Linked DNA regions of Coraliomargarita algicola. The protein of the gene in region 1 interacts with the protein of each later gene in a pairwise test. Links are inferred from orthologs where the notes say so. Each region holds a gene or a part of one and is shown in the gene's direction. Other genes may lie near its edges.

Region 1 (4,999 bases):
GCATGCGGTCCGTCGCCATAATGACTGCTGCGTAACCAGCTAGGTTGGCCTGCGAGGAGAGAGCATCCATCTTTTGGGCCAGGGTGCTGCGTGGGATCATTTCCATGCTGATGCTTGCCAGTTTGCGCTTGGCAAGGTCGGCGATCAGCTGCGGTTCGTTGAAGGGGTCGAGGAAGCTAATGTGCAGCGTGCCGGGGCGTAAGGCGTCCAGTTCTGCTGTCTGCGGTTTGCGCACCCGTATCACTATGTCGGCCGTGGCGTAGCCAGCGGCGCTGGCTTGGACGATTTCAGCTCCAGCTGTTTGGTAGGCTTCGTCGTTGAAGTCGGATTGTAGGCCGATGCCTGTTTCGACACTGACGTCGAGTCCCAAGTCTTTGAACTTTTTAACAGTTGCGGGGACAATGGCGGTGCGGGTTTCGGCAGGGTGTGATTCTCTCGGGGCGAATAGACGTCTCATAATCCGTTGCATATTAGAGTGCTTGTCGCGATTCGCGGCAAGTGTGAAGTCAGGGTACGAAAAAGCCGGATACCGCTAAGCGGAATCCGGCTTTGAAAAATAAAATCAGTCGGCTGCTTTAGACTGTGCCGAAGATTGTTTTGCCTGTGGAGCAGAGGTCGTCGGCAGCTTGCATCAAGCGATCTGCCATGTTCTTTTCAGCTTTCTTGAGGTAGCCGCGTGGGTCGTAGACCTTCTTGTTGCCAACTTCGCCGTCGATCTTGAGCACACCTTCGATGTTTTCGCAGATATGTGTCACGACTGGGCGTGTGAATGCGTACTGTGTGTCGGTGTCGATGTTCATCTTGACCACACCATACTCCAGAGTTTCGCGAATGTCGCTGAGCTCGGAACCGGAGCCGCCGTGGAAGACGAGGTCCATCAGTGCATCGGCGCCATGCTTCTCGGTGACAGCTTTTTGGCCGTCGCGCAGGATGGTTGGCTTCAGCTTTACGGAGCCGGGCTTGTAAGCGCCGTGCACGTTACCGAAAGTTGCAGCGAAGAGGAAGCGGCCGATTGGCTGGAGGGCTTCGTAAACTTCAACCATGTCTTCGGGAGTGGTGTAGAGCTTTTCAGCGGGCAGGCCTGAGGTGTCGTGGCCGTCTTCTTCGCCGCCGACGCAACCAGCTTCAACTTCAAGGATGATGTCGAGCTCGGCGCACTCCTTCAGCAAAGCCTTGGAGATTTCGAGGTTTTCCTTAAGGTCGACGACAGAACCGTCGAACATGTGTGATTGGAAAAGTGGGCCCTTGCCTTCTGCGATGCGCTTGCGAGAAGCTTCGAGCAGAGGTTTGAGGAAGCCGTCGACTTTTTCAGGGTGGCAGTGGTCGGTGTGTAGGGCAACCAGCACATCGTGCTTTTCAGCCAAAATGTGAGTGGCTTCGGCGAGAACGATCGCACCGAAAGCTGCGTCATTTACATTGAGGCCAGAGGCGAATTGACCGCCACCAGTGGACACTTGAATAATTCCGTCAGATTTCGCGTCGGAAAATGCCTTGAGTGCGGCATTGATTGTGGTGATCGAAGTCACGTTGACGGCCGGGTAGGCGTAGTTGCCCTTTTGGGCGGCGTCGAGCATCGCTTCGTATTGTTTTGGTGTGGCTACTGGCATCTTTCGATTAGTTTGATTTATCTATTTTACGAGTGAAGTAAGCGCTTCTAATTCAGCGCGTAGGTGAATCGCAAGTTAATTCTTTCTCTTCTTACTTTTCAATCTTCTAATTCTGCTCAGACCTTGCTAGCGCAAGTTCCTGCTGAAATTGTAGCGATGCGACGCCAGTCGCGTCTGATCGAAATGTGAGGTCGCTCTGCGAACAAAGTCGCAAGTTCGCCTTGCGCTTGCGTCTCTTGGGAACTCTGCAATCTGTATTTCTGTGGATTTTAAACTGAGCAGCGACTACTCCCCACAGGGGGACCAACCAGAAGCGATTCGACAATTGGTCGAGTCCATCCGCGCGGGCAATCGTTATCAGACCTTGTTGGGGGTGACGGGCTCGGGAAAAACCTTCTCCATGGCCAATGTTATCCAGGAGTTGCAGCGTCCGGCGTTGATTATTTCGCACAATAAGACCTTGGCTGCTCAGCTCTACTCCGAGTTTAAGGCCTTCTTTCCGGAAAATGCGGTCGAGTATTTCGTCAGCTATTACGACTACTACCAACCGGAGGCCTACATTCCGCAGACGGATACCTACATCGAGAAAGATTCCTCGATCAACGACGATATCGAGCGCCTGCGCATCTCTGCCTCGTCGTCGCTGATCAGCCGCAAGGACGTGATTGTGATCGCCAGTGTGTCCTGCATCTACGGTCTCGGTTCGCCGGAGGACTTCAAGGCGATGATGCTTCCGCTACGTGCGGGGCTGGAGCTTTCGCGCGACGACTTTCTGGAGCAGCTGGTCGGGATTCTCTATGAGCGCAATGATGTCGATTTCAAGCGGGGCAGCTTTCGAGTGCGCGGCGATGTGGTGGATATTTACCCCGCCTATATGGAGTCCGGGATTCGTATTGAGTTCTGGGGCGACGAAATCGAGAGTATTCGCGAGCTGGATCCTGTGACTGGAGAGACCAGCGAGCAGCTGGAAATGTTTAACCTGTATCCGGCCACTCAATACGTGACTCCCAAGGATAAAGTTGATGCCGCGATCGCGGGCATCCGGCAAGAGTTGGAAGAGCGCGTCGCATATTTTGAATCAAAAAACATGTTGATCGAGGCGCAGCGCATCCGCATGCGCACGGAATACGATATCGAGCTGCTGCAAGAGATGGGCTTTTGCACTGGCATTGAAAATTACTCACGCTACCTTTCCGGTCGTAAGCCTGGGGAGCGTCCCTTCTGCCTGATCGATTTCTTTCCCGAGGACGCGCTGCTCTTTGTCGATGAGAGTCACGTGACCTTGCCCCAGGTGCGTGCTATGTATAATGGCGACCGCGCGCGCAAAGAGCGTCTAGTCGACTTTGGCTTTCGCCTGCCCTCGGCCATGGATAATCGTCCGCAAAAGGAAGAGGAGTTTAATCAAATTACCGGGCAGACCATCTACGTGTCCGCGACCCCCGCGCAGCATGAATACGATGTGTCCCAGGTGATTGCCGAGCAAGTGATTCGCCCGACTGGCTTGGTGGATCCGGTGATGGAAATTCGCCCGATTCAGGGGCAGGTGGAAGACTTTATTGGCGAAGTGCGTCAGGCGGCCGACATGGGAGAGCGCACCCTAGCCACGACTTTGACCAAGCGCATGTCGGAGGACTTGAGCGATTACCTGCGCGAGGCGGGGCTGAAGGTGGAATACTTGCACTCCGACATCGACGCCATCGAGCGAGTTGAGATTTTGCGCCGTCTGCGCAAGGGGGAATTTGATGTCTTGGTTGGAGTCAATCTGCTGCGGGAAGGACTGGACTTGCCCGAAGTGGCCTTGGTGGCGATTCTCGATGCAGACAAAGAGGGCTTTCTGCGTAGCGCCACTAGCTTGATTCAAACCGCCGGCCGTGCGGCGCGCCATGAAAAGGGGCGCGTCATTCTCTATGCGGATGTGATTACCAAGTCGATTCAGCTCACATTAGAAACCACCGATTACCGCCGGGAGAAGCAGCTCGCACATAATAAGCAGCACGGCATCATCCCGGTTGGGGTGAAGCGCGAGATCGATGATGGCTTGCAGGCACCCGGCAAGCGCTACGATGAACGCGAAGACGATGTCATCGGCCTGCTCGCGGAGTCCGACGATCGCGATGTCGCGGAAGTCATCGCCGAGATGGAGGAGGAAATGCTGGAGGCCGCGCGTAAGTTGGAATTCGAGAAAGCGGCCATGATCCGCGATCAAATCGAGACGTTGCAGAGCGGTAAACATGGCGGTGGCGAGAGTGGTGCCGCCAAGAGTAAGCCCTACAAAAAACGTAAATCTAAGGCTGTTTATAATAAGAGTGGCCTGCCCAGAAAGAAAAAATAGTGGCGGGGCGTTTCATTGACCTTTTTCTTTGATCGGTTAGAATATGGGAGCTCCATAATAGAAAGCCTCAAGCATGATGACTATGAATACTAAACCCTCAATCATCACAGTGACTCTAAATCCGGCGATCGACCATTCCGTATTTGTGGATCAGCTGCTGCCGGGCACGGTGCATCGGGCCACTGATTCGCATCGCCAAGCAGGCGGTAAAGGCGTGAATGTCGCTACGATGCTCGCGCTGGGGGGAGCTTCGGTTGCTGTCACTGGCTTTTTGGGCGAAGACAACCCCGCGATTTTTGAAACACACTTCAAACGGCACGCTCTGCAGGATAACTTTATTCGTGTGCCGGGTGAAACGCGCACCGGCATTAAGATTATCGATGCGCAGGCGAATGACACCACAGATCTCAATTTGCCAGGACCCGCTCCCAGCTCGGCGCAATGTGAGGGTTTGTTGTCCACTCTGTTGCAACAGGTGCAAGCCGGCACCTGGGTAGTGATCGCCGGTAGCTTGCCCCGTGGTGTGGAGCCTGCCTTTTTGCTTGAGCTGATTCCTCGCTTACGTGAGGCGGGGGCCAAAGTTGCGATCGATTCCAGTGGTGCCGCCTTGAAGGCCGCAGTCGCTGCGGGCGTAGATTTGGCGAAGCCCAATGAGCATGAGTTGGCGGAGTTATTGGATGCGAAATTTGACGATTTCCAAGCCACTCTGGAAGCGGCGCGTAAGCTCTGTCGCGAGCGCATTCCGAACCTAATCGTTTCGCTGGGAGGCGATGGGGCGTTGTTTCTGACGGAAGATTCCGAGCTGATGGCGAGCGCGCCTCCAGTCAATGTGATCAGCACCGTGGGTGCCGGTGATTCCCTTTTGGCGGGTTATTTGCAGGGGCGCCTGGCGGGAGCGCCGCTAGAGGACTGCGCGCGCAGGGCCACTGTGTATGCTTGGAGCCGATTGGAGTCTTTAGTGTCTGCGCTTCCTGCGCCCGATGAATTGCAGCAGCGAATGGCGCGTGTGCGCGTGCAGACGATTGCCTCGGGGGATGCTCCATCACAGTAATTGTATGTC
Region 2 (5,499 bases), 510 kb from region 1 along the record:
GGCGGCTTCAACTGCGGCGAGGTCGTGGCCGTCGATGGTCACGGTGTCCCAGCCTTGAGAGATGAAGTAAGCAGAGGCATCTTCGCTCTGGGTCTGATCGGCCATGGCGTCGAGGGTGACGTCGTTGGAATCGTAGATCAGGATCAAATTGTCCAATTTGTTATGACCGGCAAATGCGATTGCTTCCTTGGCCACACCTTCTTGCAAGCAGCCGTCCCCATGGAGGGCGAACACGTGTTGATCGAAAATGGTGTGCTCTGCGGTGTTGAACTTTGCTGCGGCACGTTTACCGGAGAGTGCGTAACCGACTGCGTTGCCGATGCCTTGACCGAGTGGGCCTGTGGTGGCTTCGACGCCGACAGTATCACCAAACTCAGGGTGGCCTGGAGTTTCGGAGCCCAGTTGGCGGAAGTTTTTCACCTCTTCCAAGGAGAGCTCGTAGCCCGCGAGGTGTAGCCATGAGTAAAGGAACATTGAGCCGTGACCGCCGGAGAGCACGAAACGGTCACGATTCAGCCATTTGGGCTCTGCTGGATTGTAGCGGAGGCCGCCTGCGCCATAGAGCACGGCGCCGATTTCGGCACAGCCGAGAGGGAGGCCTAGGTGGCCAGAGCTGCAGGCGTGAATTGCGTCGATTGCGAGTCCGCGTGCTTGAGTTGCTGCTTGGGAGAGAATCTCTGTTTGCATAATGTTTCTAGGTGATGGGCCCTGAGCGGGCGGAATTTTGATAATCTGAAAGCGCCGAAGATGAACGGATGCCATCTAATGAAAAGGAAAAATGGGGAATTCCGTATGAATTTGCTTCATTACAGTCATTCAGAACTCGACTCTCAGCTGTCAGGGCTCTAGCTCGAAGGCATGACTCATGAAGAATTAGAAGAAGGCAAGGTGCTCAATCTCGATTTCGCAAAGCTGCGTAAGGTGGCCAATTGCGAGTCCGACGTGCTGCCTGCGATCGCTCAAGATTCGCAAACCGGTGAGGTGCTGATTGTCGGCTACGCCAATGAACTGGCGCTGGAAACCGCTCTCGAATGTGGCATGGCGACCTTTTGGAGCACCAGTCGCAACGAGCTCTGGATCAAGGGCAAGACCAGTGGCGATTATTTGAAAATCGAAGAGATCCGCGTCAATTGTGAGCAAAATTCGATTCTCTACAAGGTGACGCCGGCGGGCAAGGGCGCCTGCCACACCAAAAACCAAGCGGGCATTGCTCGCTCAGGGTGCTACTACCGTCGCCTCAAAGAGGACGGCAGTCTGGAATTCGTGGACGAGGCGCAAGTTTAGAGCGCGCTGACGAGGCCCTCTAATTCTCGTCGTCCGAAATGCCTAGCTTTTGGCGGATCTCGGGGAATTCGTTGAGCTCGGCCAAGAACTCGTCGACATCGAAGTCGGCCACCATGAAGTCCTCATACTCAAAGGTGGGCGTCTTGGTCTGTCCGCTCAGGGCCACCATGGCGTCCATGTCCTTGGCGTTTACATTGACATCACGCACGTCCAGATCGACACCTTGCGAATTGAAAAAAGAAAGGGCTTCACGGCACCAGGGGCAACCGGATTTTATGTAGAGAATCGGTAGTTTGTTTTTGCTCATAATTTATTCTTAAACCTACTCAATATAGTGCTTGTGACAACGTAAATTCAACGATTCGTAACTTTATCTGTAGTGGACTTGCGCCCCTGCATAATCTCCTATATAAGCGCTCCTCTTGTAGATTTATGAGTTCCACCGATGCAGTGACCACTCCAAAGCAATTAGCCGATTCGATTTCTGTTAAAGGTGCGCGCGAGCATAATCTAAAAAACATCAACGTGGACATTCCGCGCAATCAGTTGGTGGTCATCACGGGCGTCAGTGGTTCGGGTAAATCCTCACTGGCCTTCGATACCATCTATGCGGAGGGCTATCGTAAATACATCGACAGCCTCTCGACTAAGGCGCGTATGGTCCTGGAGCAAATTCCGCGTCCGGATGTGGACTACATTCAAGGTCTCTCGCCCGTCATCGCGCTGGAGCAGCGCACCGGGGGCGGGGGCAATCCGCGCAGCACCGTGGCAACGGTTACCGAAATCGCCGATTTCGCCCGTGTGCTGTGGGCGGTCTGCGGCACACCTTATTGCCCGAAGGATGGCGGCATTATTGAGCGGCGCTCGATGGACGATTGCCTGACGCGCATTTATGCGGAGCCGGAGGGGAGTCGCTTGATGATTCTCGCTCCGTGGATGACGGCCAAGCCTGCGATCTTGCGCGAAGAATTGCCGCGCTTGCAGCAGCGAGGCTTCCAGCGAGTGCGCCTTAACGGCGAGATCCGCCGTCTGGATGAGCATGATCTGATCGATTCCAAGGCTGCGTCGATTACGGTCGAGATCGTGGTCGATCGTATTGTGCTCAAGGCCGACCAACGCAGTCGGCTGGCGGACTCCTTGGACTTGGCCTTCAGTGAGGGGGAGGACCGTGCGCTGATTTTAATTGAGGACGGACAGCAATGGCGTGAACTCCCCTTGAGTAACCGTCTGGCTTGCGTGAATTGCGGCGATGTGTATGAGCCTGTCTCACCGCGTCATTTTTCCTGGAATCATGCCGAGGGCGCCTGTTCTGAGTGCGGCGGGCTGGGGGAGACCTTGCAATTTCAGCCCGAACTGATTGTGCCAGATTCGAGTATTTCTGTGAAAAAGGGGGCGATTAAGCCATGGCGGCTCGGGTCCAAGCAGATGATCATTCGGCACAACGCGATTCTCAAGCAGTTGGCCGAGCAATTGCCATTTGATCCCAACTTGGCCTGGGATGAACTCGATGCCGATGTGCGCGCGCAAATCCTACATGGCGCGGGCGAGCGACTGTTCAGTTTTAAGCTCAAGGGCGGCAATACTAAGCCTGAGTTGATGCCATTTGAGGGCGTGTTGACGGATCTGGAAAATATTCGTCGCCACACCACTAGCGACGGCCTGCGCGCCCGCCTGATGGCTTATCAAACCAGCAGTCGCTGCGAGGCCTGCTCCGGTCGCCGGCTGCGTCCGTCGAGCTTGAGTGTCTTGATCGAGGGGCGCTCCATTACCGATTTGCTGGCCATGTCGCTGCAAGAAGCGCAAGGCTTCGTGGATGCGCTGCAAAGCAATCCGGCCTATGCGACTGTGGGCGACGCCGTGCGCGGTCTCGGTTCGCGACTCTCCTTTTTGAATGAAGTCGGGCTCAGTTACCTCACGCTCAATCGCACATACACCAGCTTAAGTGGGGGCGAAGCGCAGCGCGTGCGCTTGGCGACTCAGCTGGGCATGTCGCTGGTCGGCGTGGTCTATCTCTTAGATGAACCGAGCATTGGACTGCATCCATTGGACAACCGTCGATTGATTCAAACGCTCATCGGTTTACGTGAGCGCGGCAACTCCGTCGTCGTAGTGGAACACGATGGTGAAACCATGTTGGCGGCCGATCATCTGATCGAGCTCGGTCCGGGCGCGGGCGTTGAGGGGGGCGAGTTGATTTATCAGGGCAGCCCCACAGATGCGTTTAATAATACATACAGTCGCTCTGGCATGTTCCTCAGCGGGGAGGCGCGTGTTGAAAAGAATGCGCGCACGCTGCGTCCTAAGTCCGACTGGTTGAGCGTCGAGGGGGCGTATGAAAACAACCTCAAGCAGGTCGATGCGAAGTTTCCTGTTGGCCTGCTGAGCGTGGTTTGTGGGATGTCCGGCTCCGGGAAGAGCACCTTGGTCAACGACATCCTGGCCAAGGCTGCGGCTTTTAAACTGAACCGGGCCAAGACGATTCCCGGCAAGCATAAGAAGATCACAGGGCTGGATCATTTCCTCTCTGTCATTCAAGTCGATCAATCGCCGATCGGTCGCAGCCCGCGCTCCAACCCGGCGACTTTTACCAAGCTCTTCGATCAGTTGCGGGACCTTTTCGTTAAATGCTCGATCGCTAAGATACGCGGATACAAGCGCAACCGTTTTTCCTTCAATGTGAGTGGTGGGCGTTGCGAACGTTGCAAAGGCGACGGCGTGATTAAGCTCGATATGCAGTTTATGGCCGACGTGTATAGCGAGTGCCCCAGTTGCAAGGGGCGTCGCTATAATCGGGAAACGCTGGATGTGCGCTTTAAAGGCTATAATATCGCCGATGTTTTGGAGATGAGTGTGGACGAAGCCTTGCAAGTCTTTGGGAAGCAGCCACGCATTGCCGAGAAATTGCACACTTTGGCCGATGTCGGGCTCGGTTACATCAAGCTGGGCCAGCCCGCCACCACGCTCTCTGGTGGTGAAGCGCAGCGGATTAAACTGTCCTTAGAATTGAGCAAGCGCCAGCAGGGCCAGACGCTCTACATCCTCGATGAGCCGACGACCGGTCTACATTGGCTGGATGTGCAGCGCCTCATGGACCTGGTCTTCAAGCTACGTGATGCGGGTAACACCATCCTGATCATCGAGCACGACCTGGATGTGATTCGCATGGCCGATTGGATCATCGAGCTCGGTCCCGAGGGAGGAGAGGCCGGCGGCGAAATCGTCTTTCAGGGGGAGCCATCTGCGTTCTACGAGGGGAGTACCAGCCCTACGCAGCAGATGCTCAAGGATATGATTTCTTAAGTTGCTGGTATTGCCGCCATGCAAGATAGGATAAATGTTGAGGCAAGCGAGTCAGCTGGTATAAATTCTGATTGATCGACCTTAATTCTGTGGGTTTGTATAGTTTCTCAAACGTTTTAGCTTGTAGTGGGTATCCCAGAAACTTGCTGATTTGGTCAATGCGTTCTTCGGGGTTTTGGGTCATGCTCTCTAATGAGAAGAAGAGGCAATCATTGGGGTGCTTTTGGTGGAAATTGATGCAGCAGCGCGTGTAAACTAGCCAGCCTCTTAGCCACATCGCACGCGCGCGCCAGTGAAGTTTGCCCGATTTTTCTCGGCGATTTAGGGATTCGATGACTGAAAATGGATTTCGGTAAACGAATAGAAACTTAGCGTCGGGGCAGAGGTCTCTCCATAATTCCAGAAACAGTGTGCTTCGTGGGTCTTTCCAGCCCCAGACGCCGTGAGATCCTTTTTTCGAGAGTAGGTCCAAGGCCATCTGGCGTTCTTCGTCATTTGGCATGATCGAACTCGGTGCATACCAATTACTCTTGTGGTATTTTTGAATCAGCCTGATGTGAAAATTTAGGAACTCGGTATCTTCGTAGTAACCATTGGGGTTTCCTGAATCTTTTTCGACCAAGTCGGAGCCCATGTGAATACCAGATTCATTTAAAAAGCTACCTAACAGGGAGGTGCCGGAGCGGTGCATGCCAGTTAAGATGATTGGCGGTGGGGGAGATAGCTTGTTCGTGTTCAATGATTCTAAAAGTGAGTGGCTGTGAAGTTCAGTTATGCTAGAGGCTGTAAATGTCGCGCTAGCATCCTATGGATGAACAGTTCTTGGCTTTTATTCTTGTGAGATGGTTGGGCTTGATGGCGGGCGTCGTAGGTGGGGGAAGTCCTCCTGTGGTTCTTCGCAATCAAGGAACTCGC

What was found.
Region 2: the proteins of uvrB (region 1) and uvrA interact in binary tests that used the Escherichia coli proteins (3 or more experiments, as listed by UniProt). The link is inferred for Coraliomargarita algicola from one-to-one orthologs.

The regions. Positions count from the first base shown.
Region 1 is NZ_CP138858.1:2,666,161-2,671,159, reverse strand. What follows is about bases 1,492-4,404. They hold uvrB (excinuclease ABC subunit UvrB), read left to right. Parts: upstream 1,492-1,869; coding sequence 1,870-3,939; downstream 3,940-4,404. Other genes in these bases: pfkB (1-phosphofructokinase), read left to right, coding at 4,022-4,404; fbaA (class II fructose-bisphosphate aldolase), read right to left, coding at 1,492-1,607. Outside these bases: SH580_RS10745 (NAD(P) transhydrogenase subunit alpha), read right to left, coding at 1-457; more of fbaA, read right to left, coding at 576-1,491; more of pfkB, read left to right, coding at 4,405-4,990; SH580_RS10725 (YdeI/OmpD-associated family protein), read left to right, coding at 4,995-4,999. UniProt on the Escherichia coli protein: The UvrABC repair system catalyzes the recognition and processing of DNA lesions. A damage recognition complex composed of 2 UvrA and 2 UvrB subunits scans DNA for abnormalities.
Region 2 is NZ_CP138858.1:2,152,558-2,158,056, reverse strand. What follows is about bases 1,372-4,784. They hold uvrA (excinuclease ABC subunit UvrA), read left to right. Parts: upstream 1,372-1,716; coding sequence 1,717-4,584; downstream 4,585-4,784. Other genes in these bases: SH580_RS08455 (sulfotransferase family protein), read right to left, coding at 4,565-4,784; SH580_RS08465 (glutaredoxin family protein), read right to left, coding at 1,372-1,591. In the rest of the region: tkt (transketolase), read right to left, coding at 1-687; SH580_RS08470 (phosphoribosyl-AMP cyclohydrolase), read left to right, coding at 859-1,284; more of SH580_RS08465, read right to left, coding at 1,304-1,371; more of SH580_RS08455, read right to left, coding at 4,785-5,323; SH580_RS08450 (sulfotransferase family protein), read right to left, coding at 5,414-5,499. UniProt on the Escherichia coli protein: The UvrABC repair system catalyzes the recognition and processing of DNA lesions. UvrA is an ATPase and a DNA-binding protein. A damage recognition complex composed of 2 UvrA and 2 UvrB subunits scans DNA for abnormalities.